DNA from 3 places in the Mesorhizobium sp. M0659 genome. Region 2 is predicted to be linked to each of the others. Evidence: riboswitches for the same ligand, from Rfam matches in the RefSeq annotation. Region 2 holds a riboswitch; each other region holds the start of a gene.

Region 1 (10,520 bases), on a different contig from region 2:
CATTGTAGAAGAAGGAACAAGTATATGACGACTGGAACGGTAAAGTGGTTCAACAGCACCAAGGGGTTTGGATTTATCCAGCCCGACAATGGCGGTCCGGATGTTTTCGTCCACATTTCCGCTGTCGAACGCGCGGGCCTCTCGACCCTCGCTGACGGCCAGAAGATCAACTATGAGATCGAGCAGGACCGCCGCACTGGCAAGTCCTCAGCTGGCAGCCTGAGCAAAGCTGGTTGAAATTTTCTCCTGCGAAGTCGCAAGAGTGGGCGTGTAGGCCCGGAAGTGCTCACTGCCGCTCGATAGGGACGAGCAAAAAGTGAGGGCAGCAGATTGCTGCATGGGTCGCGAATTCCTCATGAAACAAGTTGTTGGAAAGGAAGGCGGGGTTGGCCCCGCCTTTTTTATGCGACGGCCAGATTAAGCCGACGGCTGCAACGCTGCAGAAGGAATTTCAATTGCCGCAATCAAGCCGCGACCTTCTTGCGAGTTCGCTTCGTCGGCACCGGCGCTTCCGGCTCTCTCGGCGCTTTCGGTTTGCGGCCGAGCCCCATCGTTTTCGCCAGTGACGAACGCTTCGCGGCGTAGTTCGGCGCCACCATGGGATAATCCACCGGCAGGCCCCATTTGGCCCGATATTCACCCGGCGTCAGCCCATAGTGGGTCGACAGATGGCGCTTTAAAGATTTGAATTTCTTCCCGTCTTCAAGGGAGATGATGTAGTCCGGTGTCACCGACTTCCTGATCGGGACTGCAGGCGTAAGGGCAACCGGCTCTTGTGCAGAGATACCTCCGGCCGTCGCTCTCAGAGCCGCATGCACTTGGCCGATGAGGGCAGGGAGATCCCCCACCGGGATCGGATTGTTGGACACGTAGGCCGACACGACATCGGCGGCAAGCTCAATGAGGGTGTCGACGTTTTTTCCGGCTTCTTCTGTCATGAAACTCTCCAGGCGGTGAAACATAGTCAGCGAAGCGTCGCTTCATAGGGCCGGTTGCCGCTGAAAGCAACAATGTCTCTGACTGCGTTATTGCCAATGCTCGTCCAGAAGCGACATCGATGCGCCATATTTCGCGGCGTGACCGCTGAGCCACTCGTTGTTGGCGACCCTGCCGAGGTGCGTGGCGCGTGCCGCTCTAACTTAGCGCCGAAGTCGCTAGTAGCCTCGAGGCTAAGCGCGCTGTTTTTGTCTCGCTTTGCTTCTTTGGACTGTGAAATCGAGCGATAGTGGTCGCTTGATGGTGGGCGTCAGGGACGATGGAACAAACGTTCATTGGCAATGGCCAAAGTGATGTAAGTTCATCGCCGGTGAGCCACTCTTGCAAAGGGGCTGGGAACCGCCGCTGATAAACCTAGGACATCAATGTATTTCGAGGCGTTTCTTAGCCGGTCCTGAAGAGGCGGCAATGGCTGCGGATGACACCTGTTCCACGATATCAAACAGCGCGGCGACCGGCAGCTTCTCGAATCTGGAGCGGCTTCTCGCAAGTTGGCGCCGCGCCGAGAGGCCGGGCAAGGACAGTGAGCCGCCTGCATCAATCATACGCATCAACCAGCCAGCGACGCGTCCTCATACAGAATGCCGCGACCGGCCGTGTGATCTCGCCGGTAGTCGCCGAGGCCCTCTGCATCAAGCCTCCGGATGTGCTGACGATCAACCAGGCCAGAAGGGTCGACGTCCTGAAGCAGGGATGACATGAGTTTGCCACTATGCGCAGGCTTGCCTTGCCCTTCCGCGGCATTTTGCGGGGCCTGTGAGTTGGGCAAGCTCGGCACTTCGATCGACTTGGCGTCACCCGGCTCATCGCCATCACGCGTTTCGGTCTGGTCCTACGCCGTGACGTTGACTCCGTTCGCGATGCCATTGAACTGCCGTGGAGAACGGCCGAGGCGGAAGGGCTGATGAACCGCCTGAAGACGATCAAACGTACCATTAGGCAGCGCCGGCTGCGAACTCCTTAGGCACGCATGCTGCCACTCAGCCGGCCTAATCACCACACGAAGCGAGGAAGAACCTGGTCAAGTGCAAAGCGACAATTGCCTCGACAGCAGGTCCCGGAAGGTTTATGCTGCCCGATGTTACCGCAATCCTGGATGGCGATTGAGTACCTTCACGAGTGAAGGGAGTGGAACTGCTTTGTCGGCCAAATTGTTGACGGAACGCCCGGCGCCCATTGTTGCTACATGTCTAGATTCTTGGGGCGTTTTGGATGATGCAATCCACCACCTCACTCCAAAGGGCAGTGGAATCTGGAACAATGTCGCTTTTGTACGCACGACATCCTTCGTGCCCGATTGGCATATTGTCTTTAACTCTGCTTCTCTTTTTGGGCTCCCTGTTGATATCGAGGCGAGCCCCAACAGGACAATTTTTGCAATCGGCGAACCGCCGACGAAAGCTCATCGTGCATTTCATGAAGGGCAGGGGAAAAATACTATCGTCCTGACGTCTGACGCAGAGTTGGTTGCTCGGCAGAATGCAGCTCGCCGATTCGTTTTGTCTCCACCGATCACTCGGTCTTGGTCTGTAAACAAGACATATGACCAACTTCTGGTCAGCGAAGTCATGGATAAGCCACTTCGGCTCTCATGGATTACCAGTAACATCGCCCTGCTTAAAGGACATCGGTATCGGCTGGCGTTTCTGGAACGGCTAAGAAAGGAGCTCGATTTTGACCTGTTCGGCCGAGGTTTTCGGCTGATTGGAGATAAATGGAACGCACTCGCACCTTATCGCTACAGTATAGCGTTCGAGAATACTCGTGCTGATTACTATTTTACAGAGAAGCTTATGGACTGCTTCGTCGCTGAAACAATGCCGATCTATTACGGCAGCCCGGCAATCACGAGGTTCTTCCCTTCGGACTCTATGGTTCTGATTGACCCAGAGGACAAGAACGTAATCCAAAAAATTCAAGAAATTATCAACTCAGACCTCTGGAAGGAACGTCGCGGCGCAATAAGAGAGGCGAAGCGGCTAGTCCTCGAGAAATACAATACGTTTGCCTATCTCGCGGGCTTCATCGAAAGCGTTCAGGATAAACCCTTACCGCCAGAAATTATACACATCGAATCGCCTGAAGTTGATTTTTCGATAGACGAATGAAGTACTCCAGCGCTCGCTCCGCGTGCCCGGCGGTTGGTGGTCTCACGAGATCGGTGCGGAACGCCCGGCGGAGAATGCCTGCTGCGCAAACGGGCCGGCACGGGCGCACAAGGTCATGCGCCCCGGCTGCCGCTAATCAGACGAACTGGGGAAGGCCAGGAACGGAATTGAGGACCTCGTCCACGAGTTCGTCGCCGGCATGTTCCTTGGCGCAGGCGATCGTCTCGTTGGCGAGGGCGGCGATCTTTGCCATGCTGAGACCCTCACTCATCAATTGCTGCCCGAGCCCCATAAGGCCGCCACCCTCTGGGTCGTCCCCATGATACTTCGCTACTAATTCCGAAGCTCCCGGAATGGCCTCGATCATGCGCGCGCCGGGACCGTCGGCCGCGTGGCTCCGCAGGAAACCCAGCATTAACCCAACGGCCTTCTCTGCGACAGCCGGGCCGATGCTGGCACCAGTGGCGATGCGCGGTAAGATTTCTTCCATGCAGGGTCTCTCTCTCTTTGATTACGTTTACAAGGGGCCGGTCCGGCGCCCCGCGCCTTTGGCCGAACCACAATTGAACTCCACAAAATAGGCCAGCGGAGGTGCTATTGCGCCTAAAACCGCCTCTGTCAACGCAAGCTGCGTCGGACGTGCGTGTTTCCCAAACCGAAGATCATTCCAATTCACTTCATTACGCACTGGCAACCGCACAGTTTGCCGTGGCTCGCTTATGAGCCAATGCCCCGCGCCCGTCAAATGATGACGACAACATGGTCATCGCCTAGGATCTGTGGATCAAGGTGTGAGGCAGTTGCAGCGGGTGGACCTGCTCAAGCGCCGCGCCATCCTCGCGTGATGGGATGTTCGTAGAAGCGGAGCTATATGCCGGTGTGACGATCGATGAAGGCAGAACGGCTATTCCGCTACGACCTCCATACTGTCGCATAGACCGTCGCTGCTTAGGTATTGAAACCGCCATCGCTGGTGACATCACAATGTGCAGTCGGCGGGTGTCGACAAGGCCGATTCACGCAATCAGCAGGTCAGGAGGAACGAATGAACCCTGACGTTTCAGAAGCTCACTTTTCGCGAGGCGTGCAGCGCACATCGTGCAAGAGATTGCCAGTCTTGCGGATGCTGTCGACTTTCTCAACCTTGGCTGGAAGATCGCAGTGACCGAATCTACGAAGCCGCCCTCAGGGCGTGCTTTGATGCATAAAACCGGTTGCCAACCAGGGATACTCCTCCTCCCTGAAGTCCAATCGAGAAGAGCGATCACTTCCAAGAGGGTCCCAGCTCAGCTGCGAAAACAGGTGTGAGACCCCGTCCTCTCCCTCAAGCTGATCTAGCTCAGGGCGTTCATGAGCCGCAGATCGCATAATGGCTGCGTGGACGACGCAGGAAGACCAATTATGAAAATCCTATTCAGTACGATGGCTGTCACCTTGCTGGCACCCACCGCCTTTGCTGCGGATTGGATCCCCACCGACCTCAGAGATACGGCATTGGCCACCTTCACGGCTTTGCCATCCACCACGCCGACAGTCGCCAATAACCCGATCACCCCGGAAAAGATCGCTCTCGGCAAGGCACTGTTCTTCGATCCACGCGTCTCCGCGTCAGGCGTCTTGTCGTGCAATTCATGCCACAACCTGGCCACCGGCGGCGACGACAATCACGAAACCTCGATTGGCCATGGTTGGCAGAAGGGACAGCGCAACGCGCCGACTGTACTGAACGCTGTCTTCAACATCGCCCAGTTCTGGGATGGTCGTGCCGAAGACCTGAAGGCTCAGGCGAAGGGACCGGTCCAAGCCGGGATCGAAATGGCCAATACACCGGGCCAACTCATCGCCACTCTCAAGTCCATGCCGCAATATGTCGAGTGGTTCGATGCAGCTTTTCCGGCTGAAGCCGATCGGGTCACCTTCGACAACTTCGCCAAGGCGATCGAAGCCTTCGAGGCGACACTCGTCACACCTGCCCCGTTCGACAGCTTCCTGAATGGTGATGAGGTTGCCATGACTTCCGAACAGAAACAGGGCCTGGTGCTTTTCATGGACAAAGGCTGCTCGTCCTGCCATGCCGGCATCAACGTTGGTGGGCAAGCCTATTACCCATTCGGCCTCATGGAACGGCCCAGCGCCGAAGTCCTGCCGGACAAAGACAAGGGCCGATTTGAGGTCACCAATGCAGCCGACGATTCCTATGTCTTCCGCGTGGCGCCGCTGCGCAACGTTGCACTCACCGCGCCATACTTTCATTCGGGCAAGGTTTGGGATCTGAAACAGGCCGTCGCCATTATGGGGACCACCCAGCTCGGCGTAGTACTGGCGGACGAAGAAGTTGACCTGCTTGTTGCCTTCCTCAACTCGCTGACCGGAGAGGCACCTGACGTCGCCTATCCCATCTTACCCTCAGAAACGGCGACAACGCCCCGGCCTGTAACGCAGATCTCAGGAAAATAAGGGCCAACTGGCTGCGGACTCGCAATCGAAAATGATTGGCGATTTTTACTTGGCGACACGAATTGCGACGTCCATCTCCGAATTGGCGGGACGCTAGCGATACCCGAACCCTGCCACCTCGCCCGTAGTCTGCGCGATCAACTGGGGGCGGACAGACGCAGCACCATATATTGTCGCTGCCTGAGCGAACGCGCCAAGCAGTCTACTTTGAGAAACGACGCGTGTCCGATTTGTTCGAGGCGCGGGGCCTGTATGTCCCCAAGGAACCGATATTATAGCGTAGTGCCACATTTATATTTCTGCGGGATTAAGACACGTGCCGTAGGGAAATTGCACATTTGCGCCGAGTGGCTCATTTCCAGGAGTGTGATCGGTTTGGCATATTCCCGGCCGACATCCGCCAGCCGGCAACTCCCCACACGGTGAGGAAGAGAAGCCTCACGCCTGCACTTTCTGCCGGAGCGCGCGTGCTGCAGCGACCATGTTAATGAGGGCAGGGCGGACCTCCTCCCATTTGCGTGTTTTGAGGCCACAGTCCGGGTTTATCCACAGTTGGCCGTCGGACAGTCGCTCGCGGGCAAGCATGACTAAGTCCGAAATCTCGCCGACTTCCGGGACGCGTGGTGAGTGAATATCATAGACGCCAGGACCGATTTCGTTCGGATATTTGGAGCTCGTGAAGGCGTCCAACAGTTCCATCTTCGAGCGCGACGTCTCAATCGAAATGACATCCGCATCCATTCCAGCGATCGCGTGAATGATCTCGTTGAACTCCGAATAGCACATGTGGGTATGAATTTGAGTCGCGTCCTTTACACCCGTTGAAGCGATCCGGAAACATTCGACAGCCCAGTCGAGATAGACTTTCCAGTCAGATTGGCGCAGTGGCAATCCTTCGCGAAACGCGGCCTCATCGATCTGGACCATCCTTGCGCCGGATCTTTCGAGATCCGTCACTTCGTCGCGGATGGCGAGCGCGATCTGGCGGCAGGCTTCGGAGCGGGGTACGTCGTCGCGAACAAAAGACCAGTTGAGAATGGTGACTGGGCCTGTGAGCATTCCCTTCACGGGCTTTTCCGTAAGCGACTGGGCGAATTGCCACCAGCGCACTGTCATCGGATTGCGCCTCGATACGTCGCCGAAAATGATGGGGGGACGCACGTAGCGCGACCCATAGCTTTGTACCCAGGCATGCTGGGTGAGCGCGAAGCCGGACAACTGCTCGCCGAAATGCTGTACCATGTCGTTTCGCTCGAACTCACCATGCACCAGCACGTCCAGCCCGATCTCTTCCTGTCAGCGAATTGCAGCCTCGATCTCCTTCTTCAGGAACGTCTCATAGTCGACATAGCTCAGCTGGCCCTTCGCATGAGCGGCCCGCGCCTTGCGTACCTGCGGCGTCTGCGGGAAGGACCCGATGGTCGTCGTCGGGAACGGCGGCAGCCCGAGTGAGCCGGCCTGGACTCTGGAGCGCTCGCCAAAAGCGCTCTCTCGTCGCTTCGCGCTGTCCTCAATGCTAGCGATCGGCCCCTGAACAAGCGGGTCATGGATCCTCGTGGATGTCACGCGCGTGGCGGCAGCCTCGGCAGACGCTTTCAACGCGCCTGCCACCGCATCCCTGCCTTGGGACAGGGCCCGGGCCAGCAAGACCAGCTCGTCGGTCTTCTGGGCCGCGAAGGCGAGCCACGACCTGATGTCCGCGTCGAGTTCCGTCTCCATGCGCAGATCAATCGGCACATGCAGCATCGAGCAAGAAGGCGCGATCTCGACGCGGTCCAAGGGCCAGCCGGCGACGATCGGTTTGATGCGGTCGAGAATGGCGGGCAGGTTCGCACGCCAGACGTTGCGGCCATCGATCAAGCCAAGCGAGAGCACCAGATCCTTCGGAGCGAGCCGAGCCACCGTTTCCAGCTGCTCGGGAGCGCGCACGAGATCAATATGCAGGCCGGCCAGGGGCAGAGAAATCGCGGTTTCGAGATTGTCTCCCAGCGACCCGAAATACGTAGCCAGCATGATCTTCAGCTCGGGCGCGGCTTTCGACAGCTGGCCATAGGCGAATTCGAACGCAGCTCGTTCGTTCGGGTTCAGATCGAGGACAAGCGCTGGCTCATCGATCTGCACCCAGTCGGCTCCCGACAGCTTCAGCCTCTCCAGAAGCTGCTCGTAAACCGGCAGCAGCCGCGGTAGGAGCGCGATGGGACCGAACCCCTCGGCAGGCGATTTCGCCAGCTTGAGGAAGGTGATGGGTCCAAGGATGACTGGGCGTGTGTGAATGCCGAGAGCTTTAGCCTCGAGGAAGTAATCGACCGGCTTCGATGACGAGAGGGCGAACGTCTGATCATCATCGAGTTCCGGCACAATGTAGTGGTAGTTGGTGTCAAACCACTTGGTCATTTCCATCGCGGTTACACCAGGTCCATGAGCCTCCTCCTGGTAACCAGCGTGTCCACAATCCTCCGTCTGACCCTGGTTGCCGCGCGCCATTGCGAAGTAGATGTCAAGTGGGACCTCGCCGCTATTCCAGCCGTAACGGGATGGAACGGCCCCGACCATGGCTGCGGTGTCGAGCACATGGTCGTAAAGCGAGAAGTCGTTCGACGGGATTTTCGACACGCCGCGATCGCGCTGCTCTTCCCAGCTAGCGGCACGGAGCGCCTTCGACGTCGTGAGAAGGTCGCCAGCGGACGATGTTCCGGACCAGTAGCTTTCAAGCGCGAATTTCAGTTCTCGCCGACGACCGAAGCGCGGCACGCCGAGCGTTGCTACAGGAATTTGCTGAGAGACAGTCATGTCATACCCCGATGATTGGGGCGTCGGTGACAAGGAAGGCGCTAGCAGGCCGGCATCAACGCCGGGTTGCAGCGGCCACCGAGACACCCCGCCCGTGGACGTAATTCGCGTGGCAGGTCTCCTGGCTCGCGGGGTCATAGCCTCTACCCGTCTTCCTGAGGGTATTCGCCTCAGTGACGTGATTGGGGTTGGCTCGCCGCTAACAGTTGCGGGGGCAGCGCCGGCATCGCACCGGCTTCCCTCTTAGCTCCGCTGCGGCAGCGCCGCACGCGAGAACCACGACACGCAGACAATCACAGCAGTTCGCTCTCTTGTCAATGACGCATAACGAAATGTTTATGTCGTTATGTGATCGCGCTTTTACGCCTTTGTCTAGCATTGTGAAATATTCAGTCTGCTGCCCGCATTCGGCATCGTGGGACGTGATCGCAAGTCAAGTCCGACGGACGCCGCGAGTTCTCCGTTACCTCAGGAACCTTACTGGCCTTCCCCAAGCTGAGCTTCTGAAAATGCTGGTGACGATCTGGATGACGGTGAATGCCGTCATGGCAAGCACGCCTTGCACCGCTCCTCCAGCGAGCTTCACGGCAGCAGCATGGGTCAGTTCTCCGAAGCGAATGGCTGTCGCTATCAGCGAGCTTTGACACAGTTCCGCCACTGCGGTCATCGCGTCAGTAGGGCGGCTGATTAGTTGCCCGCGCATCTACAGCAACCCAGCCCCTTCCGCCTCGCGGCGCAAATTCTGCCTTGGCCTTGGGCCGATCTGCTGGATCACCAGGCCGGCCGCCAGCGAGCCAAGGTCGCCGCAGGTCTTGAGGTTGCGGCCCTGCGTGTAGCCATGCAGGAAACCGGCGGCGTAGAGGTCGCCGGCGCCGGTGGTGTCGACCAACTCCTTGATGGCGGTCGCCTCGATGACCACGGTCTCGTCGCCGCGCACGATCACCGAGCCTTTTTCGGAACGGGTGACGGCGGCAATCTTGCAGTCCTTGCGGATCTGAGCCAGCGCCTCGTCGAAGGATTTTGTCTGGTAGAGCGACTTGATCTCGTGGCTGTTGGCAAAGACGATGTCGACAGTGCCCGAGCGCATCAGCTCGAGGAACTCGTCCCGGTAGCGGTCGACGCAGAACGAATCCGACAACGTCATCGACACTTCGCGTCCGGCCTCGTGTGCGAGCTTCGCCGTCTGCCGGATCGCCTCCTTGGCGCGCGGCGGATCCCACAGATAGCCCTCGAAATAGGTAACCTTGGCGCCGGATGCCTTGTCGGCCTCGACATCCTCAGGGCCAAGCTCGACGCAGGCGCCGAGATAGGTGTTCATCGAGCGCTCGCCGTCGGGCGTGACGAAGATCATAGAGCGCGCCGTCGGCGGCTGTCCCTCAAGCGGCCTGGTGTCGAAGGCGACACCCTGTGCATGGATATCGTGCGCATAGATTTCGCCCAGCGCATCGTTGGAGACCTTGCCGAAGAAGGCGGCGCGTCCGCCGAAGCTGGCTAGGCCGGCCGCCGTGTTGCCGGCACTGCCGCCGGAGGCCTCGATCGCCGGGCCCATGCGGCTGTAGAGCAGTTCGGCGCGGCGCGTGTCGATCAGGTTCATCGCGCCCTTGATGATGCCGTTGATCTCGAGGAATGCCTCGTCGCACTGGGCGATGATGTCGACAATGGCATTGCCGATGCAAAGCACGTCATAATCCGGCATCAATGTCTCCGCCAAAAAAACCGAGCCGGCTTCTCGCCACGCCTGCCAGGCGCGGGTCTGCTCGGTGGAAATGGGCTTTCCGCTTGCCAATCCGTTCGCCGGCGGCTCTCACGGGGCGGCGAGTCCTGCCTCGCGACGCAATTCGTCCGCCCTGTCTGTCTTCTCCCAGGTGAAATCAGGCTCTTCACGGCCGAAATGGCCATAGGTCGCTGTATTGCGATATATAGGGCGTAAGAGATCAAGCATCTTGATAATGCCTTTCGGTCTGAGATCGAACAACTCAAGAATGAGGCGCTCGATCCTGCTTTCCTCAACCCTGGCTGTCCCGAACGTGTTGACCATGACGGAAACCGGACTGGCCACGCCGATTGCGTAAGCAAGCTGCACCTCGCACACGTCCGCAAGTCCGCTAGCGACGATGTTCTTTGCGACATAGCGGGCTGCATAGGCAGCCGAGCGGTCAACCTTGGACG
Region 2 (10,520 bases):
GGATCGTCGAGCGTTTGCGCGCCCGTCGCAAACGTTCGCGATTAGCGGAGGCCTTCCACACTTCGTCATTCTAGGGCGAAGCAGGAGCGAAGCTCCGCCGCGGAGACCCTAGAATCCATTCCGTGACATCGGTCGTGGAGTGCAGCGGTAGCGAATTCTGGACCATAGCAACGCTCTGGAGTCGCGGCATGGATCCTCGGGTCTATGCTGCATCGCTACGCTCCTTGCTCCGCCCGTGGATGACGAAGAGATGGGCGTTCGGCTAGTCGCCAAGGCATGCGAACCCTGCCAGCGATCACACCCGCCTCAAATCCACCGGCGCACCCGCTTCGTATAGTCGCGGTACTTCTTGCCGAATTTGGCGAACAGCACCTTCTCCTCGCTCTCGATGGCGACCTTCTGCGTTGCAAAAGCCGCGATCAGGGCCAGCGGCAGGAACCATACGATCCCCGAGACGAAGGCGACGCCGATCAAAAGCAGCGTGTTGGCCAGATACATCGGGTTGCGCGTCACGCCGAACGGGCCAGACGTCACCAGATGATCCGGCACGCCATTGGGGTTCATCGTCGTTTTGGCCCGGATCATGGTGCGGATAGCGGTGAACCAGAGGGCTGCGACGGCAAACAGCACCACAAAGCCGGCGGCAAACAAAAGGTCGCCCAAGAGGTCGCCGATCCAGGGCAGGGGATAGAACAGGCCGAGCGCGATGCTGATGGCAATGGCGGCGATGTAGATCAGCGGCGGCCATGGGATCAGCCGTGGTCTCGGTAGATCGGGTTTTGCCAGCCCGGGTTTTGTGAGCTTGTCGGTCATTGTTGCCCTCCCTGCGTCATCGGACTCTCCTCCGTCCTTGCGGTGCAGATGCCGGCGAGTTCACCGAGATGCGCTTTGAACTCCGGGGTCTGGTCACCATTGTAGAGCCGGTCGAATGCCGCTTCGCTTTGCAGCGTGTCCAGCATGCACACACAATAGCTGGTGCAGAACTCCGTGTCGCGCTGCTGTTCGCAGGATACCTGGCATTCCTTGAGGAAGACCACTTCCCGTGTCTCGACCGGCGCCGGCGCGATCTGCGAGAACAGCCAGACGCAGCCGAACAGCAGAGGCTGGTGGATCAGATAGAAAGCCAGGCTGTGGCGGCCGATGAAGGTGAGCGGCCTGGTCCAGCTTCCTGATGCCAGCGTGGCCAGCCGCGCCAGCAGGCCAGTGGTGGACGCAAACTTTGCCGCGGCGATGCCGAGAAGCACGGCGCCGAACCAGGGAAAAAGCGGCACGTAATCGTTGGAGCGCGGGTTGATCGCCGACAGGCCGACCCACCACAGCGCCGGATGATCGAAGGCTTCGGATCTGAAATAGATCGGCCCGGCGATCACCACTGCCGCCACGACAAGCGTCAGCAAGGACGGCAGCCGCAAGAACAAAAGGCCGAGCAGGCTGGCCAGCGCGATCTGATGCAGGATGCCGAAGAAGATGAAGCTGTCCGGCGTGATGAAGTACGTGACCGCCGATATGGCGGCGGCCGCGACGGCGACCATGGCAAAACGTTTCCAGAAGCCGGTCCAGCGGATCTGCCTGCCATGAGCGAGAAACAGGCTGACGCCGACCAGGAACAGGAAGGTCGAGGCGATGCAGCGCGCATAGATCTTCCACCAGCCGACGGCGGTGAGGCCGGGGTCGGTGTAGTGGAAATTTTCGAGATCCCAGGTGAAGTGGTAGCTCGCCATGGCGATCAGCGCGATGCCGCGTACGACATCGATGGCGACGATGCGCTTCGGTTGATCTCGCTTCAGTTGATCTCCAGGGGGTGCGGTATGGATGCTCATGGTCTCGCGATCTGATTCAGCCCCAAAGACGACTATCACGGTTGCACCGGACAAAAGAAGGCCGCCCTCTACGCTCCGGGTCGCGCCGTGCGGCTGCATCGCGCGGCGCTTTAGGCCAGAGCCGGAAAGCCTTTGGCCGAATTCGCTTTTTGCCGGGAAGGGGTCGGTTTCCTGTTACCGGCGGAGGAAGCGCCAGCGCAGATTTGGGCTGCGAGTCTGATTTGGGGATCAAATGTCCACCCATGTGCGCCATCCGATCTGGCTGCCAGCCCTGCGTCCGGCGGATGCGCGCACCTTTGCCTCGCTCTATGCGGTCGAATCCTTCGCCCGCGCCACGGTATCGAGCGTCATCCCGATCCAGGCTTATGAGATTCTGCACAACGAGCAGATCGTCTCGATCCTCTACACCATCGTGGCGCTGCTCGGCCTGTCGGTGACCTTGTTCATGCCGATGTTGATCCGCAGGTTTGCCCGGCGCTGGGTCTATACCGCCGGCGCCTGCCTGCTGGCGATAGGCTCTCTGTTCTTCGTCACCCACACGCTTGCCGGGCAACTGACAGGCATGCTGTGCCGCGTCATGGGGGCGAGCGCCCTGTCGATCACGCTCAACCTCTACATCATGGACCACATCCGCAAGACCGATTTCATGCAGGCCGAATCGCTGCGCATGGCGTGGTCGATGCTGGCCTGGACCGGCGGGCCGACACTCGGCATCTTCCTCTACACACGCTACGGCATCTATGCCGCGCATGGCGCGGTCGCGGTGTTTGCGTTGGCCTTGCTGGCGCTGTTCTGGACCTACAGGCTGGGCGACAACCGGTCGATCCGGCCGGGCAAGACACGGCCGGCCAATCCGCTGGCCAATATCGGCCGCTTCGTAGCACAACCCAGGCTCAGGCTGGCCTGGCTGATCGCCTTCGGCCGCTCCTGCTTCTGGACGACGTTCTTCGTCTACGGGCCGCTGTTCATGGTGATTACCGGCGAGGGCAAGCTTGCCGGCGGCCTGCTGGTTTCGGCCGGCAATGCGCTGTTGTTCATGGCGATCTTCTGGGGCAAAGCGGGAAAACGCTTCGGCGGCCGGCGCACCATGACCTTCGCCTATTTCGCGATGTCGGCGACGCTGCTTGCGGCGGGCGCGGTCGGCACTACCGCGCCGCTGCTTACGGGCTTTTTCCTGCTCTGCGGCGCCTTCTTCACCATCGCGCTCGATGCACTGGGCTCGACCGCCTTCATGCGCTCGGTGCGGTCCTATGAGCGGGCGCAGATGGCCGCGGTCTACCGCACCTATCTCGACTTTTCCGAGCTGACGCCGCCGCTGGTCTATTCGGTGGTGCTGGCGTTTTTCGGCCTCGGCTCGGTGTTCGTGACGCTGGGCATCCTGGCCGCTGTTTGCGGCTTTATCACCTGGCGCTATCTGCCGAAGTCGCTTTAGTCGCCGATCAGGCGGTTGCCTCAAGCGCTGCATGCCGCTCGCGCACCCAGTTGTGGAAGCGGTGCAGATCGTACTCCTCCGGCATCAGCACGCCGGCCGCGTGACGCATGGAGCGCAGGCCTTTCTGGTTGATCTCGCAGATCGCGGCATCCTCCTCCAGCACCTGGGTGCCGAAGGCGACGACATTGTCGATGTCCGTCTCAGCCAGCGCCTCGGGCGCGAACAGCCATTCGGCGGTGAGTTCGGTCTGTTCGGGACCGAGCGGCATCAGTCGCACCGTCCTGACATAATCGACATGGCCGACGATGAACATCGAGGGCAGGCTGGTGGCATAGGTCTGTCCGGCCGCACTCTCGGCTGGCGTCAGGCCCGGGAAGACCGGGCCATGGGCATGTCCGTCGCGCGACCAGGTCTCGGCGCCGGCGCGCAGGCCACCCGAAAACTCCGGCGCGTCATTGTCGGCATGGCGGACCCAGTCGGGGTCGTCGTGCCGGCTCATCAGGCCGCGGCCGTATATCGGCACCAGCCGAGACAGGTCCTTGTGGACGCCTGGGCAATGCAGGCACTCGTTGAAGTTCTCCCAGAAGATCTTCCAGTTGCAGTTCATCACCTTGCGCAGGACATGGCCTGATACCAGCGTTTCCAGCGGCCAGTTGGCGAGGTCGCCGGATGCGGGATCGAAGGAGGTCCCGGCGGAGCCGGCCGCAGCCTGCTGAAGGTTCACAAAGACAAAACCGCGCCACACCGACAGCGCCACCCGGTAGAGCGGATGATCGGCCTTGTCGAAACCATCTGGCAGCGATTTCGAGGGAACGCGCACGAGATCGCCGCGCAGCGAGTAGGACCAGGCGTGGTAGGGGCAAGTGATGAGCCGCGCTTTCAGCCGGCCCTCGCTTTCCTGGCAAAGCTGCGAGCCGCGATGCCGGCAGGTGTTGTGGAAGGCGCGCAACTCGCCGGTGTCGTCGCGCAGCACGACGATTTCCTGCGTGCCGACGCGGAATGTCCTGAACGCCAGCGGCTGGGCGAGGTCGGCCTCGCGGCAGACGAGCAGCCAGCTTTTGTGCCAGATGGCGTCGAGATCGCGCTGGTAAGCCTCGCTATCCCAATAGGCCAACGACGGTAGCGTCGGTTCGGCCCGGCTCAGGCCGTTATAGGGGTCGCGCTCGCTCGGGCTGGGATGCATGGCTGGCTTCCTATGAAGCGTCAGCCGACACCCCGGCAAATCGTTTGTCAATCAGAGTGCCGCATTGCCGGTTGCAGGCGCGGCGCATAATCATGTCGTAGACACGGGACATTCGGAAATTGGGGGGATTCGGAAAGTGGCCGCACGACAGATGTCGCTTACGCCGGAGCTGGTCGCGCGCTGCTGGCGCGAGATCAGGGACCCCGGGCCGGATCCGGACGCGATGCATCTCGATGAAGCCGACTATGACGCGCTGCTGGATGAATTGCAGGTCGAACTCCCGGACAGCGAACCGCTATGGCTGTTCGGCTATGGATCGCTGATCTGGAAACCGGAAATAGATTATGTCGAGGACCGCGTTGCCTTGGCGCGCGGCTGGCATCGGTCCTTTTGCATGAACATGACGCGCTGGCGCGGCACCAAGGACAGCCCCGGCCTGATGATGGCGCTGGACCGTGGCGGACAATGCAAGGGCGTCGCCTTTCGGCTGACCGACAATAACCGGCGCGAGCAGTTGGGCCGGCTTTTCCGGCGCGAAGTCACGCTGAAGCCGACAAGCTACCGGCCGCGCATGCTCAAGCTTGCAAGCGAGGCCGGACCGCTCAGGGCATTGGCCTTCGTCATCAACCGCAACGGCCTGACCTATTCAGGACCGCTCGACGAGGGCAAGGTCGTCGAAAGGCTGGCAACGTCCTGCGGGCACTGGGGGTCGGGCGCCGACTATCTCTACAACACGGTGAAAAACCTTGAAGAGCGCGGCATTCACGATCGCCATCTGTGGCGGCTGCAGCGGCTGGTTGCCGAGCGGATCACCGCGTTGAACCCGTAACGCCGCATGGCGCATTCGCGCTGTTGGCCGGCGGAATTTGGTTTGCCGGATGCGGCCGTTTCAGCCTATAGTCATGCATGTCGTCGGTTCCGTTAGGGACCAAGAGGGAATGCGGTGAGGGCTGACTTGTTGCCCAATGCCGTGGCTGCCCCCGCAACTGTGTGCGGTAGTCCTCTCCAAGCCACTGGGGATTTTTTCTTCGGGAAGGTGGGGAAGGGCGCTGATCCGCGAGCCAGGAGACCTGCCGGCGACAGGGAACTGACTTCGATGCCCTCGGGTGGAGGGCGAAAGGACAAGATATGAATACCGCTTCCGTCTCCCTCGGCGCTTCCGTCTCCTCGCAGTCGCGCTTCATGCAGCTCGTGCTTAGCGCGTTTCTGGGCATTTTCGTCGTCGGCGTTGTCGGTTTCTCGCACATCGATGCGGTCCACAATGCGGCGCACGACTATCGCCATTCGATGGCGTTTCCCTGCCACTGACCAGGATCTGACATCATGAACCTGTTTCGCAACGTCGTGTTCATCGCGGCGATCGCAGGGCTCGTGGCCGGTGTCGCTCTCGCCTGCATGCAGGCCTACGCCACCGTGCCGCTGATCCTCAAGGCGGAGGTCTACGAAAAGGCTGGTGGCGGCCATGAGCATGAGCATGCCGCGGCGCCCGCCGCCAACGCTGCGGACACCAATGCCATGAGCACCGCCGCGCCGGCGGAAAATGCCGTGAGCAGCGCAGCCCCGGCTGAAGCAGCCGCGCCGGCGGAGGACGAAGGCTGGGCGCCGGCCGACGGCTTCGAGCGCTTCGCCTTCAGTGTCGTCGCCAACATTGTCACCGGCATCGGGTTCGCGCTGGTCCTGGTGGCGGTTTCCGAATTCGCCGGCGGCATCGGCAACTGGCGCCAGGGGGTGTTCTGGGGTCTGGCCGGCTTTGCCGTATTCACGCTGGCTCCGGGCCTCGGCCTGCCGCCGGAACTGCCGGCAATGCCGGCGGCCGATCTCATGCAGCGCCAGATCTGGTGGGTGGCGACGGTTGTGGCGACTGCCATTGGCCTTGCCTTGATCGCCTTCCGCACCTCGGCGCCGCTGACCGTCCTTGCCGTCGTTCTGATCGTCGCCCCGCATATTGTCGGCGCGCCGCAGCCCGACAGTTTCGAGACGCCGATCCCCGAAGGCCTGCATCACCAGTTCGTGGTGGCGGTGACGGTGACCAATCTGGTGTTCTGGTTGGTGCTCGGCGCCGTCATTGGCGTGGTGCGCGAACGCTTCACCGACTCGGCGACCAGCCTGCGCGACAGCTTTGCCTGATCGCAGTTTGACCTTTATCATCGGCGGTGGGCGCCCCGGCAAGACCGCGCATGCCGAAACCCTGGCGACGGCGTTGCCGCCGCCATGGGCCTATATCGCCACCGCCGAAGCCTATGACGATGAGATGCGCGAGCGCATCGCGCTGCATCGCTCGCGGCGCGGCGAAGGCTGGGCGACCATCGACGCGCCGCTCGATCTTGTCGGAGCGCTCGAAGCCTTGCCCGACAACCAGCCGGTGCTCGTCGATTGCCTGACGCTGTGGCTGACCAATCATATGCTTTCCGACCATGATCTCGAGGCGGAATGCCGGCGGCTAGCCGACATGCTGTCGCGGCCGCGCGGGCCCTGGCTCGTTGTCTCGAACGAAGTCGGGCAAGGCATCGTGCCCGACAATGCGCTCGCACGCCGGTTTCGTGATGCCGCCGGCCGTCTCAACCAGCAGGTCGCGGCGGTTGCCGATACGGTGCTACTGATGGTGGCGGGGCTGCCGCTCAAGGTGAAATGATGACCGATATCGACGCAAAAGACGAAGAACGCCACCGCGCCAAGATGGCCAAACGCAAGGCGGTGCAGGACGCCGAGGTCGCGGAAAAGACGGTCGAGAAGGGGCTGCTGATCGTCAACACCGGACCCGGCAAGGGCAAGACCACGGCCGCCTTCGGGCTGGCGCTGCGCATGCTCGGCTATGGCAAGCGCGTCGGAATCGTCCAGTTCATCAAGGGCAAATGGCACACCGGCGAGAAGGATGCCTTCGCGGCGTTTGGCGACCGCGTCGTCTGGCACACGATGGGCGAGGGTTTCACCTGGGAGACGCAGGATCTGAAGCGCGACATTAAGGCGGCCGAAGCCGCCTGGGCCAAGGCGCTGGAACTGATCGCCGATCCCTCGATCAGCCTCGTCGTGCTGGACGAACTGAACATCGCGCTGCGTTACGACTATCTCGATCTCTACAGAGTGGTGGCGGCGCTGAAAGCGCGGCGCGAAGGTCTGCATGTCGTCGTCACCGGCCGCAACGCCAAGCCGGCGCTGGTCGAGGCGGCCGACCTCGTCACCGAGATGGGCGTGACCAAACACCATTTTTCCGCAGGCGTTAAGGCGCAGCAGGGAATCGAGTTTTGAGGGTCTAACTTCGGGAGATGACCGTTGGAACAAGCGGTAATTGTCTATCTTCTTCTGAGCGGCGGTCAGTTCGGGGCGCCGGAAGAGCGGCAATCGGTCCAAGTTCTGGAGGATCGGTTGGAACAAGCTGTTTCGAATGCGCATGTCGGCGAATTTGATGGCGACGAGTTTGGCGAGGGCAAATGCACCCTCTATCTGTACGGGCCAGACGCCGAGAAGCTTTTCCTTGTGATTGAGCCTGTGCTGAAATCCTCGGCAGTGGCCGCCGGCGGTTACGCGATCAAAAGATTTGGCGCGGCGGTGGATTCAAACGCCAAGGAAGTCCGTGTCTCTTGGTGAGTCAGGCGGCGCATCTACTGCGAGATCAAAACATCCAGGTAGATGACGACCGCGGAGAGCAATCCAAACAGCGCGATCAGCAGATAGTCTGCTATCTGGTAAAGTTTCAGCGCCCGCCGGATGTCGGTGCTGTCGGCCTCGCGGCGGCCGCCTTCGCCCATATAGGCGTCCTCGACGATGACGCCGCCATAGCTGCGCGGGCCGGCGAGCGCCAAGCCGAGCGCGCCAGCCATCGCCGCCTCCGGCCAGCCGGCATTGGGCGAGCGGTGCTTTTTGGCGTCGCGCCGCATTGCTTGCCAGGCGTTGCGGGGATCGGCGCCGTCAACGAGAAAGGCGGCGGCAACGATCAGCAACGCGGTCAGCCGGGACGCCGGCAGGTTGATCCAGTCGTCGAAGAGTGCCGCCGCGCGGCCGAAGGCCTCGTGGTGCGGGGTGCGGTGGCCGATCATCGAATCGGCGGTGTTGGCGGCCTTGTAGGCGACGCCGCCGGCCAGACCGCAGACACCTGTCCAGAAGGCGGGCGCAACGATGCCGTCGGAGAAATTCTCGGCCAGGCTTTCGATGGCGGCGCGGCTGACGCCGGCATGGTCGAGCTTCTCTGGGTCGCGGCCGACGATGCGCGCAACCGCAATGCGGCCGAGCGCCAGCCCGCCGGTATCCAGCGAATCGGCCACCGCCTCGACATGTTCGGTAAGGCTCTTTTGCGACAGCAGCGACGAGGCCAGGATTGCCGTGATGATCATGCCGGCAGGAAAGAGCTGCCAGAGCAGGATTTGCACGATGAAGGCGATTGCCGCCGGCACCAGCACGATCACCAGCAGCGCCTGCACGCCGCGGCGGCGACGCAGCGCGTCGGAATCAGTGTCGCGGTTGAGCCTGAGGTCGAGAAAGGCTATCAGCCTGCCGAACCAGGTGACGGGATGGCCGACGGCACGGAACAGCCAGTCCGGGTAACCCAGGATGCGTTCGATGGCCAGCGACAGGAAAGCGATCAGGATCGACATGAAGCTTTCTGATGGAGCGATTACTGTGGTGGATCACGGTGGATCCCTTGGCCGGGCGAGGGCGCTCTTCCCTCACGCGCCACAACCTTTCGTCGATCTCTCGACAGGTATCAATCCGCACTCCTACCCGCTTTTCGAGCTGCCCGCCACCGCCCTGTCACGATTGCCGGAAGCCGCGCGCCTGCGTGAGCTGGCCAGGGTCGCGGCCGGCGCCTATGGCGCGCCTTCGGACGAGAATGTGGCGGTCGCCCCGGGCACGCAGATCCTGCTGCCGCGCGTCGCCTCGCTGGTCAGCCCCGGCAAGGCGCTGGTGCTCGGGCCGACCTATGCCGAGCATGCCAGGGCCGCCGCGATTGCCGGCCATGCGGTGGCGGAGGTCGACGATTTCGAGGCGCTTGCCGGAGCCGAAATTGCCATCGTCGTCAATCCCAACAATCCCGACGGGCGAGTCGTGTCGCGGGAAAGGCTGCTTCGGCTTGCCGAGACATTGCGCGCCATAGGCGGTCTGCTGGTCGTCGACGAAGCCTTCATGGATGTCGGCCCGCACGCGGAAAGCCTGGCCGGCGATGTCGGGCGGGGCGGCATCGTCGTGCTGCGCTCGTTTGGCAAATTCTTCGGTCTCGCCGGCCTGCGGCTCGGCTTCGCACTTTCCGGTGCGGTGACGGTCGAAAGGCTTGAAACGCAATTCGGCCCTTGGGCGGTCGCCGGCCCAGCGCTCGAATACGGCATCCGCGCGCTTGCCGACAGCGGCTGGCAGGCCGACATGCGGCGGCGGCTGGCGCAGGATGCGGCGCGGCTCGATGCGCTGCTTTCGCGCTTTGGCGTTGCTGTCGCCGGCGGCACGACGCTGTTTCGCTATCTCCGGCTTGCCGATGCACCGGGGCTGTTTTCGACGCTCGGCGAGCGCGGCATATTGCTCAGGCATTTTTTCGAGCGTCCCCAGGTGCTCCGCGCGGGGCTGCCTGGACGTCAGGAGGAATGGCAGCGGCTCGAATCGGCGCTTGCCGACTGGCGCGCACGGCGCGACGATGGGTCGAAGGAGATCGCGCCATGATCCATATCTGTTCGCTGGCAAAGCTTGAGGAGACGGTGGCCAAAAGCGGCGCCGAGCGCGTGCTGTCGCTGCTCGCTGCCGGCACCGAGGTGACGCGGCCGGCCTCGATATCGAGGGAGAACCACCTGCATCTGGTCATGCACGACATCGCGGTGGCGCAGGACGGCATGACCATGCCCGGCGAAGGCCATGTGCGCAATCTGCTCGATTTCGCCCGGAAATGGGACCGCGCCAAACCCATGGTCGTCCATTGCTATGCCGGCATCAGCCGCTCGACCGCCTCGGCCTATATCATTGCGGCGGCGCTCGCCCCGAAGCGCGACGAAGTCGAACTTGCGCAGACATTGCGGAAGCTTTCGCCCTCGGCGACACCCAATCCACGGTTGATCGCCGTCGCGGATGCTCTTCTCTCACGACAAGGCCGCATGATCGAAGCGATCGA
Region 3 (10,520 bases), on a different contig from region 2:
TCATGGAATCGGCGCGCATAGACGGCGCCAGCGATTTCGAAATCTTCGTCAAGATCGTGCTGCCGCTGTCCTTCCCGGTGCTGGCGTCCTTTGCAATCTTCCAGTTCCTGTGGGTGTGGAACGATTTGTTGGTGGCAATGGTTTTCCTCGGTACCGAAGGGGACCAGATCGTGCTGACCGCGAAGCTCAACGCGCTGCTCGGCTCGCGCGGCGGCGACTGGGAAATCCTGACGACATCGGCCTTCGTCACCATTATCGTGCCGCTGATCGTGTTCTTCTCGCTGCAGCGCTATTTCGTCCGCGGGCTGCTGGCCGGCTCGGTCAAAGGAGGTTGAGACTTATGCAAGCCGCTTTGAAGGCGACCTCGAAGCCCGATCTCGCCGTCGATCGCGACTGGTGGCGGGGCGCGGTGATCTACCAGATCTATCCGCGCTCCTATCAGGACTCCAATGGCGACGGCATCGGCGACCTCAAGGGCATCATCCGCAGGCTGCCCTACATCGCCTCGCTCGGCGTCGACGCCATCTGGATTTCGCCCTTCTTCAAGTCGCCGATGAAGGATTTCGGCTACGACGTCTCGGACTATTGCGACGTCGACCCGATGTTCGGGACGCTCGCCGATTTCGACGCGCTGGTTGCGGAAGCCCATCACCTCGGCCTCAAGGTGATGATCGACGAGGTGCTGTCGCACACCGCCGACAACCATCCATGGTTCAAGGAGAGCCGCGCCAGCCGTAGCAATCCCAAGGCCGACTGGTATGTCTGGGCCGACGCCAGGCCGGACGGCACGCCGCCCAACAACTGGCTGTCGATCTTCGGCGGCTCGGCCTGGCAGTGGGACACCAGCCGCCAGCAATATTATCTGCATAATTTCCTGTCCGAGCAGCCGGACCTCAACTTCCACAATCTGGAAGTCCAGGACGCGCTGCTCGACGTCACCCGCTTCTGGCTGGAGCGCGGCGTCGACGGCTTCCGCCTCGACACCATCAATTTCTACTTCCACAGCCAGGGGCTGGAGAACAATCCGCCGCTGCCGCCCGAAGAGCGCAACGACCAGACAGCACCTGCGGTCAATCCCTACAACTACCAGGACCATATCTACGACAAGAGCCGGCCGGAAAACCTTGCCTTCCTCGAACGGTTCCGGGCGCTGCTCGACGAATATCCGGCGGCCGCCGCGGTCGGCGAAGTCGGCGATTCGCAGCGTGGGCTGGAAGTGGTCGCCGCCTACACCGCCGGCGGCAAACGCGTCCACATGTGCTATTCCTTCGATTTCCTGGCGCCGGAAAAGATCAGCGCCGCCAAGGTGCGCCAGGTGCTGGAAGCCTTCGGCAAGGTCGCCAGCGACGGCTGGTCGTGCTGGGCCTTTTCCAACCACGACGTGATGCGTCCGGCCTCGCGCTGGGCCGCCGACGAGGCCGACCCGGCCGCCTATCTGAAGGTTATCTCGGCGCTGCTGATGTCGCTGCGCGGTTCGGTCTGCCTCTATCAGGGAGAGGAGCTTGGGCTGGGCGAAGCCGAGTTGCGGTTCGAGGATCTGCAGGACCCCTACGGCATTCGCTTCTGGCCCGAATTCAAGGGCCGCGACGGCTGCCGCACGCCGATGGTGTGGGATGCAACCGCCAGCAATGCCGGCTTTTCGACGGCCAAGCCCTGGCTGCCGGTGCCGGGCAAGCATTTGTCGCAAGCGGTCAATGTTCAGCAGGGCGACGCGGCCTCGCTGCTCGAGCACTACCGGCGCTTTCTCGGTTTCCGCCGCCAGCATCCGGCCTTGGCCAAAGGCGAAATCGAGTTCATCGAAAGCGAGGGCGACACCGTCGCCTTCACCCGCCGTGAGGGCAATGAGCAGATCGTCTGCATCTTCAATCTGGCCAGCAAGCCGGCCGAGGTCGATCTCGGTGGTCAGGCGCTGCTGCCCTTGGCCGGGCACGGTTTTTCGGGACAATCCGGCACAGGTTCCATCCGCCTCGGCGGCTACGGCGCCTGGTTCGGGCGCATCGACTGAGTTTTTGACGAAACTGGATTTTTTGAGGAAATCCAGGTTCTCTAGGGAAATCACTGGGAGGAAATTATGGCCGATGTCACGCTGAGACAGGTGAAGAAATCATACGGCAATCTGCACATTCTCCACGGCATCGACCTCGACATAAAGTCGGGCGAGTTCATCGTCTTCGTCGGCCCGTCGGGTTGCGGCAAGTCGACCTTGCTGCGGTCCATCGCCGGGCTTGAGGAGATCACCTCCGGCGAGCTGAAGATCGCCGGCGAGGTGGTGAACGACGTGCCGCCTTCCAAGCGCGGCATCGCCATGGTGTTCCAGTCCTATGCGCTCTATCCGCACATGACCGTCTACGACAACATGGCCTTCTCGATGAAGATCGGCAAGGAAAGCAAGGCCGAGATCGACAAGCGGGTGCGGCAGGCCGCCGAGATCCTGCAGCTGACCAAATATCTCGACCGTCTGCCCAAGGCGATGTCGGGCGGCCAGCGCCAGCGTGTCGCCATCGGCCGCGCCATCGTGCGCAATCCGAAAGTGTTCCTGTTCGACGAGCCGCTGTCGAATCTCGACGCGGCGCTGCGCGTCGCGACCCGCATCGAGATCGCCAAGCTCAAGGAATCGATGCCTGCCACGACCATGATCTACGTCACCCACGATCAGGTCGAAGCGATGACGCTCGCCGACCGCATCGTCGTGCTGAAGGATGGCCATATCGAGCAGGTCGGCACGCCGATGGACCTCTACAAGAAGCCCGGCAATCTGTTCGTTGCCCAGTTCATCGGCTCGCCGGCCATGAACATCCTGCCGGCGACAATCGACAGGACGGGCAACCCGACAATCGTCAGCCATGTCGGCGGCCGCAAGGCAACGGTGCCGATCGCAACGCCGGCGTCAGCAAAGGGTGCGGCAGTCAGCTTCGGCGTGCGGCCGGAGGATCTGTCGGCCGCCACCGGCGCGGAATATCTTTTCGAGGGCGTGGTGGACTATGTCGAGCAACTCGGCGAGGTGCAGCTTGTCTATGTCGATATCGGCCGCGCTGACCTGCCGTTGGTGACCAAGCTGCCCGGCAATGTCGAGGTCAAGCGCGGGGCAAAGCTGCGACTGACCGCGGATGCCGGGGACCTGCACATCTTCGACGCCGATGGGCACTCCTTCTCGCTCAAGCCGGTGGATGTGAAGGCGGCTTGAGATAGCTGCGTCGTACAGGCATGAAAAAAGAGCGGCGGGCCAGGCCCGCCGCTCTTTTTAAGCTTCGGCTGTTAGTTGTTGCCGAACCGATCCCTGTCGCTGCTCGGCGGGACGAACTTCTGTTGGTCGTTCGACGAGTTCAGCAGCTTGTAGACCGCCGAGTTGGTGCCGGTCGACGAAGTGCGAGTGGTGTCGACGGCAGCGGCCGGCTGGTTGGCGCCATTGGAGCCATAATTGTCGCTGCCGGCAAAGGCAGCGCTCGAAACAGCCAGAACGGCTGCGGTGGCAAGAACGATCTTCTTCATTTTAGTCTCCTGAATTTTTCTGATGCCGCCAGCTGCAGCGGATAAGCCCGCCACGTGCTGGAAACCGGCTTTTAGCGGCCGAAAAGGTTACGGTCGGCACCGTGGGCAGGCGCCTGCTCGGCTGGAGCCGACTTCTCAACCGAAGCCGTATGGCCACTATCGGTCGACGTAATCGCAGGCTGGTTGGCGCCGTTCGAACCGTAGTTGTCGCTGCCGGCGAAAGCGCTGCCGGAGATGGCCAAAACGGCGGCGGCAGCAAGGATGATCCTTTTCATTTCAAATACTCCTGAATTTTTTGGGATCCCGAGAGCGACGGGTTAGCCGCCCTTCTTTGGTCGGGATCAGCGATTGCCGTAGAGGTCGCGGTCGGCGCCCTGAATGACAGGCTGCTTGTCAGCGTGCGCCGGCTTCTGAATGGAAGCCGTATACGAGCTGTCGACCGAGACGGCTGGCTGGTTCGCACCATTGGAACCGTAATTGTCGCTACCGGCGAAGGCGCTGCCGGTGATCGCCAAAACGGCTGCGGCAGTGAGGATGATCTTTTTCATTTTTAGTACTCCAGTTTGTCTGTCCGTCTAGCGGCGTGTCTTGGGAGGAATTCGCGTCGTTCGGACAGCCCCGATGTGGGAAAGCCATAGGCTGGTTTCCAATCACGAAGTTGTTCCGTGTGGACCACGGTCCTGCACCTTGAAATTGTGCCAGGAAGTTCCTCTATGGTCATTTATCGCATTGTTTTCAGTTGCTTATGTCGAACCGAGTGGTTCGCTCCCGTGTCGGTTTCCGGGCCGTCGTTCACACCGCCTGCACGCATTGTCAACAGAAACGAACCGTTCGGTTCGATTAGAGATTGCTAATAGTAACTTTTCGATACCGTTGAGCCCTTTTTGCCCCCGATCGAACTGGATCCGCAGCGATTCGAAACGGCGATGATGGCGTCCAAGAAACGTCTCAGCTCTTTGACCGGCGGCGGGGGGCGTATGCCGCGCGTGTCGCGCCGCATGGATACGATGTCGCTTTCATGCCGACGTCGCGATCGCTGCCGTGATTAGATGATCGCATCTCAGGTGCCGCTTCGTGACGACGCAGCGGAGAATTGGGAAGCCGGTCAGAATCCGGCGCTGCCCCCGCAACGGTGGTGGAGTTGAAGTCGCAACGGGAGACCACTGGGCAAGAGCCTGGGAAGGTGTCGCGATGGTCCGCAAGGACAACTCCAGAGCCCGGAAACCAGCCCGAGATGCATAGACTCGACTGATCGCGGTGGGCGGTCAAGAGGTGGATAGTGCATGTCCGGCGCCGCGCCGGCCTGCGTCCGATCCTTCCTCCATCACCACCAAGTTCAGTCCTTAAACCACGAGGACAGAACTATGGATACGCGCAACGACATGCTGAGGCTCCTGAACGGCCGCAAGCAAGGCTTTTCGCTGGAACAGCCCTTCTACACCGACCCGGACTATTTCAAGCTCGACATGGAGCTCATCTGGTATCGCGACTGGCTGTTCATCGGCCATGATTGCGAACTGCCGAAGCCCGGCAGCTATATCACCGTGCAGATCGGCGATTATCCGGTGGTGCTGGTCCGCGACCAGAAGGGCAACATCAACGCCTTTCACAATTCCTGCCGCCATCGCGGCAGCCGTGTCTGCAACACTGAGAAGGGCATGGCGGCAAAGCTTGTCTGCCCCTATCACCAGTGGACCTACGAGCTTGACGGCCGGCTGCTGTTTGCCCGCCAGATGGCCGACGGTTTCGACAAGAGCCAGTTCGGCCTGAAGCCCGTCGCCTGCGAGAGCGTCGGCGGCTACATCTTCATCTGCCTGGCAAAAGAACCTGCCGACTTTGCCCCGATGCGCGCCATGATAGAGCCCTACCTCAAGCCGCACCGGCTGAATGAAGCCAAGGTCGCCTTCGAGAGCACCATCATCGAGAAGGGCAATTGGAAGCTGGTCTGGGAAAACAACCGCGAATGCTATCACTGCGCCGGCAATCATCCGGAGCTGTGCAAGACATTCCCCGAAGCGCCGACGGTGACCGGCGTGCAGGGCGCCGACAGCGATCCGGAGATGCTTGCGCACTGGGCGAAATGCGAGGCGGCGGGCCTGCCGAGCAAGTTCCGCATCGATCCGGCCGGGCAATACCGCGCCACCCGCGCGCCGCTGCTGCGCGATGCCGTCAGCTACACGATGTCGGGAAAGCGCGCGGTGACGAAGGACCTGTCCGACACTGTTGCCGCCGACCGCATCGGCACCTTGATGCACTACCACTATCCGACGACCTGGAACCACATCCTGATCGACCATGCGGTCACCTTCCGGGTGCTACCGATCAGCGCCACCGAAACCGCGGTGACGACCAAGTGGCTGGTGCACAAGGATGCGGTCGAGGGCGTCGACTACAACCTTGAAGAGCTCACCCACGTCTGGACCGAGACCAACGACCAGGACCGCCGCATCGTCGAGGAAAACGCCTTCGGCATCCTGTCGCCGGCCTATGAGCCCGGCCCCTATTCGGAGCTGCACGAGGGCGGCGTGATCCAGTTCGTCGAATGGTACGCGGCCTTCATCGGCCCGCGCCTTGCCGAAGGCGGCCGGCCGGCGCTGCGCAGCGTCGCGTGAGCTGGAGCAGGCGAAGAGGGACCAGAGGATGAATGCGATGACGGATCTTGGGCTCTATCGCCATCTCGACCAGATGGCGCCGTGGAACGATAGGCTGCAGGTGCTGGAAGTGATCGGCGTCAGCGACGAGGCGCCCGACGTCAAGACCTTCACCTTCCGCTCCGACAACCAGACCTGGTTCCGCTACAAGCCGGGCCAGTTCCTGACGCTGGAACTGCCGACACCGGACGGGCCGCTGATGCGCACCTACACGCTGTCGTCGTCGCCATCGCGGCCGTTTTCGATCGCGGTGACAGTGAAGGCGCAACCGGGCAGCATCGGCACACGCTGGATGTTCGACCAACTGGTGCCCGGCTCGCACGTCAAGGCCTATGGACCGGCGGGCGACTTCTCGTTGCACAGCCACCCGGCGGCCAAATATCTGTTCATTTCGGCTGGCTCCGGCGTGACACCGATGATGTCGATGCTGCGCTGGCTGAACGACTGCGCGCCATGGACCGATGTCGGTTTCGTCAACTGCGCGCGGCGTGCCGAAGAGATCATCTTCCGCAAGGAACTCGAACTGCTCGGCGGCCATATGCCCGGCCTGTCGCTCGGCTTCATGATCGAGGAACGTTCCAGCCGCGAAGGCTGGTACGGCCATATGGGGCGCATCGATGCGATCCGGCTGCCCTTGCTGGCTCCGGATTTCCGCGAGCGCGAAATCTTCTGCTGCGGCCCCGATCCGTTCATGCGCGCCGTGCGCGGCATGCTGGATGCCGCCGGCTTCGACATGACGAAATACCATCAGGAGAGCTTTGCCGCGCCTGTGATGGAGGAAATTCCGGCGCCGTTTGCCTCCCCGGTCGAGGACGGCATCGCTGCACCTGTCGAAGCCGTGACGCCGATCCGCTTCTCGCTTTCGGAGGTCGATGCCGGCTGCGTCGCCGGCCAGACCGTGCTGCAGACCGCGCGCAGCTCGGGCGTGCGGATTCCCGCCGCCTGCGAGTTCGGCCTGTGCGGCACCTGCAAGGTGAAGAAGGTCTCCGGCGAAGTCGAGATGAGCCACAATGGCGGCATCCTCGACCACGAGATCGATGACGGTTTCATCCTTGCCTGCTGCTCGAAACCGTTGTCGGCGCTCGAAATCGAGGCTTGAGCCGGTCGACTTCGCCGCAACGGTCGCCGACGCAGGCGTTGTGTTCGCGGGTCTTTGTCTTGCCAAGCATAGGCCGAGTGATTTAGACGCACTTAGGAAGGGCTGGCAGACCGTGAAACCGGCGCATCCCTTCATGGGCGCATGGAACGGGGGACAGAGCGATGCAACAGCGGGTCTATGGGGTCGCAAGCAAGGACATCGTTTTCGAATCATTCGATGGCGAAGCCGTCGTTCTCGATCTTTCGAACGGTAAGTATTTCGGCTTTTCCGATTCCGGCAGCCGGGTCTGGCAGGCTCTGTCGTCCGGCGTCGCCACTGAAGCGCTGGTCGGAGTTGCCGCGGGCGCCGCAAAAATAAGCCTGGCCGACCTCGAAAGCTTCATTGCCCGACTGCTCGATTTCGGGTTGCTTGCGCCAGCCGAAACACCGGCACAACCGCTTTCGGGCGAGCTGTCGTCTGCGCTTGCTGCCAGCAATGAGCCGCTCAAGGTCGATGTCCACGACGACCTTGCCGATCTCATCATTGTCGACCCGATCCATGAGGTCGAGGAACCTCTCGGCTGGCCGGCGGTGAAACAGGCATAATCGTTTCCCTAAAGCGCGTCGCGTTTGAACGGACTCAGGCGACGCGGTTTAGATCTTTGATTTTATGCATGTCGTCGTCTCAAAACCGGGGCCACCCCGAGCGACATGCATCAGGCGACCCGGCGCAATTCTGGACGCTGGAACAACGAACACATGCCTTTGATCACGCTGCAAACCCTGCCGGATTATGCCCGCCATGTGCTGGCGGCCGCGGAAAGCGCCGCCGCCTTCTATCCCGTTACCGCCAGCGTGCGGTTGCCGGGGCTGGACCTGAGTGTCCACCTCGACCATGGCACGCTGGCGGAAGCCATGAGCCATGCCTTCATACCGGCCCCGGAAAATCCGTCTGCATCTGACGGCTGCCGCATTTTCGTCGCCCACCCGGCCATCGATGGCGTCCCCGCCCCGGCCACCTGGGGCCGAGGCGATTACAACCATCATGCCTTTGCCAACCGGCTGGAAGAGGCCGGATTGCGCGGCAGCTACTATCATGACCTCGACTTTTGGCAGTTCCATGATCCGCAACGCCATGTCGGGGCGCAGCTGATGATGTCGGCCGACGCCTTTCCGCCATGGGAACAAGGGGCGCCGCTGCGCGCCTTCCTGCATTGGGAATATGCGGCGCGCGGCATGCGGCTCACCCATGCCGGCACGCTGGGCATCGATGGCAAGGGCGTCCTGCTGGCGGGCTCCGGCGGTGCCGGCAAATCGGGAACGGTCGTCGCCGGCCTGCTCAATGGGCTCGATAGCGTCGGCGACGACTATGTGCTGATCGACCGGACCGAGGGGGTGACGGCCTATCCGCTGTTTGCCACGCTCAAGCAGGATCCGGAGGGCTTCAAGCGGCTGAAGCTGGAGGGTCGGCTAAATTCGTACCAACCGCTGAACTGGCAAGGCAAGCATGCCTTTCACATCAACGAGGTCGCGCCTCGACCAACTCCTGCAAGTCTGGACATTATTGCTTTGATAGTGCCCCATATCAGGGGAGGTGCGAGAAGCTCGGTCATGCCCATATCGCGCAAGGATGCCATGATCGCCTTGGCGCCGTCAGGAATCGTGCAGATGCCGGGCGAGCGGGAAGCGGGCTTTCGCTTTTTCAGCGAGCTTACCCGCGATCTGCCATGCTACCGGCTGTCGCTGGGGACCGAGCCGCGCGAGATCGCCGGCACGATTGCGGATTTCGTCCTTCGGGGCGCTGCATGAAGTTGAGCATCATTGTGCCGGTCTACAATCGGGAGATCTATGTCGTTTCGACGTTGCGGTCCCTGCTCAGGCAACGCGACGATGCCGATCTCGATATCATCGTTGTCGACGACGGCTCGACGGACAGCTCCGTTGAAGCAGTCCGCGCCATCATGCGGGAAGCGTCGTGCATCCGCCTGTTCCAGCAGGCAAACCAGGGCGTGGCCAACGCGCGCAACACAGGGCTGAGGCAGTTGCTGCCGCAAACCGAACTGGTGTCGTTCCTGGATTCGGACGACGTCTCGCCGGCTGGACGATTCAAGGCTGGCCTACCCCTGTTCGCGGCCGACCCTGCGCTCGAGCTGACCTACTCGCTGATGACGCGCGTCGATCTCATGGACGACGAAACCCTGCAGCCGGCACGGGGCGGCGCAGGTCCCACCGTGCGCGGCGTCAGCCTTAGCGCCGGGATATTCCGCAGGGCACTCATCGACCGTACAGGTGCTTTCGACGAGGAGTTCCGGCAGGGCGAAGACGCCGACTATCTGCTGCGCATTTTCGAAACCAGCCCAAAGCACATTTTTCCCGACACCGTCGCGGTATACTACCGGCGCCACCCCGGCAATTTGACCAAGCAAAGGGATGTGGCGGTGCGCGAATATCTACGTGTAATTCAGAAATCCTTGCGGCGGCGCAAGGCCGATCCGTCGCGGCGCCCGGTCGAGGGGCTTTTCGAGATCAAGCGCCCGGCAGAGTGGTGAAAGAATGAACAGATCACAGCCTGGAATGCGTGCGTGAAGCTGAGCGTGATCATGCCGGTCTACAACCGCGAACGCCATGTCGGCTTGGCGCTGCGCTCGCTGCTGAGGCAGCGCGATGCCGCCGATCTCGACATCATCGTTATCGATGACGGTTCGACCGACAGTTCGGCGGCGGTCGTGCGCTCGCTGATCGCGGAGGCGCCGTGCATTCGCCTTTTCCAGCAGGAGAATGCCGGGGTGACGCGGGCGCGCAACGCGGGCTTGCGGCAGTTGCTGCCGCAGACCGGGCTGATATCGTTTCTCGATTCGGACGACATTTCCCCGCCGGGCCGCTTCAAGGCGGATCTGGCCTGTTTCGACGCAGACCCCACCCTCGAGCTCACCTATTCGCGCATGACGCTGGTCGACGACATAGATGACGATACGCTGGAGCCGACAGCCGACAGCCACTCGATGACGGTTCGCGGCATTCACCTGTCTCCCGCTATCTTCGTCCGGCGGTTGGTCGAACGCATCGGCAGCTTCGACGAGGATTTCCACCAGGCCGAGGACACCGACTATCTGCTGCGCACTTTCGAAAGCGGGCCGAAATTCACGATGCCCGACACTGTTGCGCTCTATTACCGGCGCCATCCCGGCAACATGACCAGGCAGGCCGATGTTCCTTTTCGCGAATTCATGCGCGCCGTCTACAAGTCGATGAAACGGCGCGAGGCCGACCGCTCCTTGCACCCTGTCGACGGCATCTTCGATT

The links. A riboswitch is a leader RNA that binds a small molecule or an ion and turns the genes downstream of it on or off. The one in region 2 is predicted to bind cobalamin.
Region 1: another riboswitch for cobalamin. It lies ahead of metE (5-methyltetrahydropteroyltriglutamate--homocysteine S-methyltransferase); the one in region 2 lies ahead of NKI31_RS15100 (CbtB domain-containing protein).
Region 3: another riboswitch for cobalamin. It lies ahead of NKI31_RS07770 (aromatic ring-hydroxylating oxygenase subunit alpha); the one in region 2 lies ahead of NKI31_RS15100 (CbtB domain-containing protein).

Annotation. Positions count from the first base shown of each region.
Region 1 covers NZ_JAMYPY010000027.1:23,642-34,161, reverse strand. The annotation lists gene NKI31_RS28065 (cold-shock protein) at 25-237, shown strand; gene NKI31_RS28060 (Ros/MucR family transcriptional regulator) at 465-938, opposite strand; gene NKI31_RS28055 (glycosyltransferase family 10 domain-containing protein) at 2,100-3,104, shown strand; gene NKI31_RS28050 (hypothetical protein) at 3,241-3,594, opposite strand; gene NKI31_RS28045 (cytochrome-c peroxidase) at 4,506-5,561, shown strand; partial or broken gene metE (5-methyltetrahydropteroyltriglutamate--homocysteine S-methyltransferase) at 6,000-8,351, opposite strand; cobalamin riboswitch at 8,446-8,647, opposite strand; gene NKI31_RS28035 (adenosine kinase) at 9,055-10,047, opposite strand; gene metK (methionine adenosyltransferase) at 10,156-10,520, opposite strand, start outside.
Region 2 covers NZ_JAMYPY010000008.1:72,457-82,976, forward strand. The annotation lists gene NKI31_RS15075 (methyltransferase family protein) at 307-813, opposite strand; gene NKI31_RS15080 (acetyltransferase domain-containing protein) at 810-1,820, opposite strand; gene NKI31_RS15085 (MFS transporter) at 2,053-3,252, shown strand; gene NKI31_RS15090 (aromatic ring-hydroxylating oxygenase subunit alpha) at 3,260-4,435, opposite strand; gene NKI31_RS15095 (gamma-glutamylcyclotransferase) at 4,572-5,264, shown strand; cobalamin riboswitch at 5,332-5,527, shown strand; gene NKI31_RS15100 (CbtB domain-containing protein) at 5,564-5,743, shown strand; gene NKI31_RS15105 (CbtA family protein) at 5,759-6,562, shown strand; gene cobU (bifunctional adenosylcobinamide kinase/adenosylcobinamide-phosphate guanylyltransferase) at 6,555-7,067, shown strand; gene cobO (cob(I)yrinic acid a,c-diamide adenosyltransferase) at 7,067-7,681, shown strand; gene NKI31_RS15120 (hypothetical protein) at 7,706-8,020, shown strand; gene cbiB (adenosylcobinamide-phosphate synthase CbiB) at 8,035-9,024, opposite strand; gene cobD (threonine-phosphate decarboxylase CobD) at 9,023-10,078, shown strand; gene NKI31_RS15135 (tyrosine phosphatase family protein) at 10,075-10,520, shown strand, end outside.
Region 3 covers NZ_JAMYPY010000004.1:10,014-20,533, forward strand. The annotation lists gene NKI31_RS07740 (carbohydrate ABC transporter permease) at 1-335, shown strand, start outside; gene bglA (beta-galactosidase BglA) at 341-2,005, shown strand; gene NKI31_RS07750 (ABC transporter ATP-binding protein) at 2,072-3,184, shown strand; gene NKI31_RS07755 (DUF680 domain-containing protein) at 3,256-3,489, opposite strand; gene NKI31_RS07760 (DUF680 domain-containing protein) at 3,561-3,764, opposite strand; gene NKI31_RS07765 (DUF680 domain-containing protein) at 3,831-4,037, opposite strand; cobalamin riboswitch at 4,535-4,736, shown strand; gene NKI31_RS07770 (aromatic ring-hydroxylating oxygenase subunit alpha) at 4,854-6,101, shown strand; gene NKI31_RS07775 (FAD-binding oxidoreductase) at 6,139-7,239, shown strand; gene NKI31_RS07780 (PqqD family peptide modification chaperone) at 7,401-7,823, shown strand; gene NKI31_RS07785 (hypothetical protein) at 7,977-9,026, shown strand; gene NKI31_RS07790 (glycosyltransferase family 2 protein) at 9,023-9,766, shown strand; gene NKI31_RS07795 (glycosyltransferase family 2 protein) at 9,800-10,520, shown strand, end outside.